DNA from 3 places in the Clostridium sartagoforme genome. Region 2 is predicted to be linked to each of the others. Evidence: riboswitches for the same ligand, from Rfam matches in the RefSeq annotation. Region 2 holds a riboswitch; each other region holds the start of a gene.

Evidence for each region. A riboswitch is a leader RNA that binds a small molecule or an ion and turns the genes downstream of it on or off. The one in region 2 is predicted to bind S-adenosylmethionine.
Region 1: it holds a riboswitch for S-adenosylmethionine, as region 2 does, so the genes downstream of both, ABDZ60_RS04095 (Na+/H+ antiporter NhaC family protein) here and ABDZ60_RS15260 (methionine ABC transporter ATP-binding protein) in region 2, are expected to answer to the same signal.
Region 3: it holds a riboswitch for S-adenosylmethionine, as region 2 does, so the genes downstream of both, metH (methionine synthase) here and ABDZ60_RS15260 (methionine ABC transporter ATP-binding protein) in region 2, are expected to answer to the same signal.

What each region holds. Positions count from the first base shown of each region.
Region 1 covers NZ_BAAACH010000011.1:68,532-70,807, reverse strand. The annotation lists gene ABDZ60_RS04095 (Na+/H+ antiporter NhaC family protein) at 71-1,348, opposite strand; SAM riboswitch class I at 1,467-1,573, opposite strand; tRNA gene ABDZ60_RS04090 (tRNA-Lys) at 1,736-1,811, opposite strand; tRNA gene ABDZ60_RS04085 (tRNA-Gly) at 1,815-1,888, opposite strand; gene ABDZ60_RS04080 (hypothetical protein) at 1,953-2,276, opposite strand, start outside.
Region 2 covers NZ_BAAACH010000037.1:281,176-283,451, forward strand. The annotation lists gene ABDZ60_RS15255 (methionine ABC transporter permease) at 1-297, opposite strand, end outside; gene ABDZ60_RS15260 (methionine ABC transporter ATP-binding protein) at 297-1,262, opposite strand; SAM riboswitch class I at 1,378-1,520, opposite strand; gene ABDZ60_RS15265 (DUF503 domain-containing protein) at 1,613-1,909, opposite strand; gene malQ (4-alpha-glucanotransferase) at 2,067-2,276, opposite strand, start outside.
Region 3 covers NZ_BAAACH010000032.1:128,897-131,172, reverse strand. The annotation lists gene ABDZ60_RS12710 (WG repeat-containing protein) at 1-125, shown strand, start outside; gene ABDZ60_RS12705 (hypothetical protein) at 292-864, shown strand; SAM riboswitch class I at 1,121-1,217, shown strand; gene metH (methionine synthase) at 1,330-2,276, shown strand, end outside.

The DNA of each region.
Region 1 (2,276 bases), on a different contig from region 2:
AGAAAAGTATGGCTTTTTTATTTAGCCATACTTTTCTTTTTCTGGTTTATATTTTAATTTTACAATAGCCTTATTTATTTCTCCAATGTATGTATATAGATATTATAGCACATATCCCCATAAGATAAGGATAAAATAAAAATTTCATTATTGCAAATGGTGATAAAGCGGCAAGTCCTGCTGCTGAAATTAATTGTGCACCATATGGTATCACTCCTTGAAACACGCATGCAAACATATCCATTATGCCTGCAACTCTTTTGGGTTCTAAATCAAATTCATTTGAAATATCTTTAGCTATAGGTCCTACAGTCACAATTGCAACAGTATTATTAGCTGTACAAATATCAACTAAACTAACTAATGTTGCAATACCGTATTCGGCTCCCCTCTTAGTTTTGAAGTTTTTTAATCCTTTATTAATAATAAAATCTATTCCACCATTAAAATTAATAAGTTCTATTGTTCCTGCTATAAGAATTGAAATTATTATTAGTTCACTCATACCTAATATTCCTGAGGATATAGAGTTAAATAATCCTATAAGATTAAAACTTCCAAGAATAAATCCTATTATTCCTGAGGATAAAATACCAAGTAATAATACTATAATTACATTTACTCCAATTAATGATGTTACTATTACAATTATATATGGTAAAATTTTAAACAAATTAAATTCTAAGGCTTCTAAATTTACAACTGTTGCACTCTTAGTTAGCAACATAAGTATTATTGCAGTTATGATTGCAGCTGGAAGTACTATAATAAAGTTCATTTTAAATTTATCTTTCATCTCACAACCTTGTGTTCTAGTAGCAGCTATAGTTGTATCTGATATTATAGAAAGGTTATCTCCGAACATCGCTCCACTAACCACCGCTCCTGTAGCTAAAGCTGTTGCTATTCCAGTTTTATCTGCTATTCCAACAGCTATTGGTACTAGCGCAACAATAGTTCCCATTGATGTTCCTATAGATAATGATATGAAACATCCTATAATAAATATTCCTGGAATTAAAAGACTACTTGGCAGTAAAGAAAGTCCTAAATTAACAGTAGAATCTACTGCTCCCATATCCTTTGCTACTTTTGCAAAAGCTCCTGCTAATATAAATATAATTACCATAAGTAAAATATTGGTATTTCCTGCACCTCTACAAAATATATCTACTTTCTCATCAAACTTTACTTTTTTATTCATGATTAATGCTGTTAAAGCTGCTGCTAGGAAAGGGATTAGTATAGATACAGCATAAAAATCTTTTGCAATTATTGATGTTCCTAAATAAACTAATAGAAATACTCCCAATGGAAGTAAAGCCAGCCCATTACCTTTGTTATTCAAAATTCTTTTCTCTCCTTTTTGATATTAAATAATTTGTATGTATTTTTAGTTTAAATTTAAAAAAGCTTCTGCAAGAATACAGAAGCTTTGATTACACATATAAAAAGTTATAATTCGCCTCTTATCTATCAGGATATCCTGCAGGATTTAGCACCTTAAGAATTAATTAAAATCCTTGGTTGCTGGGCTTCAAAGGGCCAGTCCCTCCACCACTCTTGATAAGACTTTTAAATTTTGCATTATTATAGTATCAGCTTAAATTTATATTGTCAACAGTTATATTTTCCCTCACAATATATTACGATTATATATTTCTACAAACAATTAAAGTTATACGCAAAATATAGTTGATTTAAACATAAAAAAGAGATTACATAGTAATCTCTTTGGTGCGTTATCAGGGGATCGAACCCGGGACACCCTGATTAAGAGTCAGGTGCTCTACCAACTGAGCTAATAACGCATATGGAGCGGGTGATGAGAATCGAACTCACGTAACTTGCTTGGAAGGCAAGGGCTCTACCATTGAGCTACACCCGCATATATTATTGACAATAATAATTATATAATTTCTAAATAATACTGTCAATAATAAATTTTAGTCTTAAATTATTTCTGTAAGTGATTTTAATAGAATATCTTTAAACCTTTCTCCATCACTTTTATTTTTGTCAGCTTTTTCACATATGTTTTTCCATTCAGAAATACTTATACCTGTTCGCTCCTTAAACTCACTATCATTTGTTGTCATATAGCTTGAGTTTACAACAAATTCTCCTAAGTCTTTTGGAGTATTAAATATCTTTAAGTATAAAAACTCCTTATTGTCTCCATACCAAGTTCTATTAAAATCTCTTGCAAATCTTTGAAGAGCTCTAATTAATTTATCCTTGGATAAAATCCAACATTCCTTTATCATTTTCACATG
Region 2 (2,276 bases):
AAAAGGTGCTGCTGCTACTGTTAATGGCACTATTGCTGCTTCAGTTCCAATTGATTTTCCAACTATTAATTTTGTAAATGGTACTATTGCTACCATTAGTATTAAAAAAGGAAAACTTCTTAAAATATTTATTATACTGTCCAATGTATTATATATTATCTTATTTGGTTTTAATCCTTTAGGAGCTGTAACTATTAATGCTATAGCGGGAATAAAGCCTAAAATTACTGAAAATAGTGTTGAAAAAAATACCATTATAATTGTTTTATTAAATGCCGGTAATAATATTTCTAACATTAATTAATCACCTCCAATATTACATTCTTATCTTGTAGATATTTAATTACCTTTTCTTTATCTTCTTGCGCTATATTTATTACTAAACTTCCAAGAACATCTTCTCTAAATTTTTCTAGTTTTCCCCAAACTATTGAAAAGTCTACATTAATTTCTCTGGCCATCTTTGTTATAAGTGCATTTTCTGATGATGTACTTGGAAAAAATAACTTTATATTTACTCCTGTTGTAGGTAGTAATTCGTCATCTTGTTCACCTAAAAATTTTTTAAGTGAAACTCCTGGGTTTAAAAATAAGTCTTCCGATTTGCCTTGAGCTTTTAAAATTCCGTCTTCTATTAGTGCAACCTTTTCGCATACCTCTTTGACAACTTCCATCTGGTGAGTAACAATAACTATTGTAATTCCTAGTTCTTTATTTATTTTTGATAAAAGTGCTAATATATCTTTTGTTATTTTAGGATCTAATGCTGAAGTAGCTTCATCACAAAGTAGAATTTTAGGTTCTAATGCTAAAGCCCTTGCTATTGCTACTCTTTGTTTTTGTCCACCACTTAAACTTGATGGTTTTACATTAGCCTTTTCAGAAAGTCCTACTAAATTTAAAAGCTCATTTACTCTACTTTTAATTCTTACTTTTTCATATCCCCAAACTTCTAAAGGTAAGGCTATATTTTCAAAGACTGTTTTTCTATTTAATAAATTAAAGCTTTGAAATATCATACCCAAATCTTTTCTAAATTCTCTTAGTTCCAGCCCCTTTAAAGATTTAACTTCACGTCCCATAACTGTAAGTGAACCATCTTCGTAGGCTTCTAATCCATTTATACATCTTAACAAAGTGGATTTACCAGCACCACTATGTCCTATAATTCCATATATTTCTCCCTTTTGTATTTTAATAGACACATTTTTTATAACCTGTATCTCACCAAAGCTTTTGGTTAAATTATTTATTTCAATCATGATTATATTCCCCCCTAAGAAAATTAAAGAAATAAAAAAGTAATATTTTCAAAAGAATAAAAAACGCACTAGAGAATAAATCTCTAGTGCGTATAATGTCACATATTAATTTATTCTCTCATCTATCAGCTAAAAGCTGCAGGATTTAGCACCAAACATAATAAAATATAATTATCTAACATAAATTAGACTTATCATAATCCTATTATAGGTTGCTGGGTTTCACAGGGCCAGTCCCTCCACCACTCTTGATAAGAAACGTATTAAAATATTAAATTTTTCTATTGATATTAATATACATATATAATTTGAATTTGTCAATATATATCTTAAAACTTATTTATCTATACCTATAAAAATTTAAATACTATAATATCTTTTTCTACATTAACAAGCTCTGCATCTGTATTTAATTCTATAAAATTAATTATGTTTTCTACAGTAGAATCTGCTTGCGAGCTACTAGCACATATTCCTGATATACCAATAACTATGCTTTGATGTAGATCTTGGTTTTCTATTTCATTTACTGATATATTAAATTTATTTTTCAATTTTTGAGTTACACTTCTAACTATCATTCTTTTTTCTTTTAAAGAATGTACCCAACTTGCTCTTAAATTTACACTCATTATTAATACTTTCATCTTAAACCACCCTTAATAAAACTTATTCAGTTCACTATGAACTATGAATTGTAAAGACCGCATGTTATTATTATGAATAAAGCTCATGGATAATATTCTCTCCATGAGCTTTATTTGTGATTTATAAGAAATTTATTAATGATTAGTATAGCTTAAATCATCTACCATATAATTTAGTTAAAGAATAAATTTCTTTTGCTAATTTTTCACTAAAATCTTTTTTAGATGCTCTCCACATCCAATTTCCTCCTAATGTTGAAGGCATATTCATTCTAGCGCTATTACCTAGCCCTAAGAAATCTTGCATTGTAGTTACTGCTAAGTAAGCTGGACTTCCCCAGACCCCTCTTATTAAGCCTTTTGCTAT
Region 3 (2,276 bases), on a different contig from region 2:
TTTATTATCATCCAGAAAAAATAGCACCTGAATCAATGGGATTTATAACCTTTACTATACCTCTTAAAAATATAGATAAAATAATCAATAAAGAAGGAGAATTATACAAATTATTAACAGGTTAACATATTAAAGCATCTTAAAAGTCAATCTTTAAGATGCTTTAATAATACACTAATGTAATATACTCTTAAATGATATTTAAATAAATAGGAAACATTATAGTACATTAAGAATAATATATTATATAAAACAATATAACAAAAGATGTTTAGAAGGTAGGTATTTAGAATGGACTATTATAACAATGAATATGAAAACTCAAATTATGAAGAATATTATAAAGGTATGAATAATAAGGATAATTATCCTCAAAATAGTTGCCAAAATAATTGGCAAGAAAATGCAGATTATGATTTTCATAATGTATCAGAAGTTAAACAAGGTAATTTAGCAAGTTATGGAGCTTATCAAAGAGTTCAAGGAGCAGAAAACTTTCAAAATAATAATCAATATTTAGGTGGAGCACGAGGAATTCAAAATCAATGCGGTCAAAATCAAGGTGGACAAAATATTATTCAAAGACCAGGACAAGTAAGAAGATATAATTCATTTTATAATATAAATGGTAGGAACTATGTTATAACTAATAGAAATTTTTATAATAGATATTTTACTAGATATAATCATATTTATGTGAATAATTGTAATCATATAAAAGATTTCTTACGTGACTGTAATATATATCATTTTACTAATCAAACTATCTATGAGGGATGTCAATATCTAGGCTCTAATACAGTTGTTGCAAATAATTGGTGCGGAAATAATAATAATTCTTGTTGCAATAATAATGTATTTTAGTATTTAGAAAAGTATAAGACTTTAATAATAGTGTAGTATTACTATTTTTTATAAATAATAATACTACACTATTTATGAAATATATTTTTTACAAATAATGGCGAAATTGATAGTAATATTCTGAGAAGGTATTTTTTATTTAAATTATATAATATCTAATTTAATAATAATTATTAAATAAATATATGAGGTGTACTAGTAAAATATATTTACAAAAAATTATAAAAAATATATAATTATAAAAAATATAATAATTATCTTATTGAGAGTGGTGGAGGGACTGGCCCTTTGAAACCCAGCAACCTGCTTATAGTGTGGTGCTAAATCCTACAGATTTTTCTGGAAAATAAGAGTAATAGAGTTTTTATATACTTTATATAAGATCCCTTCTTACTTTTAGAAGGGATTTTTTATTTAGATATAATAATAAGAGTTATTATTTTAGTAATACAAGGGGGTTATGTAATGAAAAGAGGCTTCGAAATAATTAGGGATTTAGAAAAAAGAATATTAGTAATTGATGGGGCAATGGGGACAAATATTCAATCATTTATGTTAAAGGAAGAAGATTATAGGGGAAAGTTATTAAAAGATTTTTATTTAGATCAAAAGGGTAATAATGATTTATTAAGTATTACAAAGCCAGAAATAATATATGAAATACATATGGGTTTTCTAGAAGCTGGTGCAGACATAATTGAAACTAATACATTAAATTCTAATAAAATATCACAAAGTGATTTTGGTCTTGAGAGTTTAGTTTATGACTTAAATTATAAAAGTGCTAAGCTAGCTAAAGATGCTTGTGAAGAATTTTATAAGAAGGACGGCAAAAAAAGATATGTTGCCGGATCTATAGGTCCAACCAATAGAATGGCATCGCTATCTCCTAATGTTGAAGATCCAAGTTATAGAAATATATCATTTGATCAATTAAAGAAGGCATATATAGAGCAAATCGATGCTTTAATTGATGGTGGCATTGATTTGGTTTTAATTGAAACAATTTTTGATTCCTTAAATGCAAGGGCTGCTATTATGGCTGCAAATGAGATTTTTAGGATAAAAAATATAACTCTTCCAATAATGATATCTGGAACTATAACAGATAAGTCAGGGAGAATTTTATCAGGACAAAACCTTTCAGCCTTTGCTGTTTCAATGAAAAATGAAAATATAATTTCAATAGGACTAAATTGTTCTTTTGGAGCAAAAGATTTAAATCAATTTATAAAAGAGTTAGCAGAAACACAGAATTTATTTATATCAGTTTATCCAAATGCAGGATTACCAAATGAATTAGGATTTTATGAGGAGTCACCTGAAATTACTTCAAAGTGTATTGAAGAAATGTTGAAAGCTGGGTATTTAAATATTGTTGGTGGCTGTTGTGGTACTACTTATGAGCATAT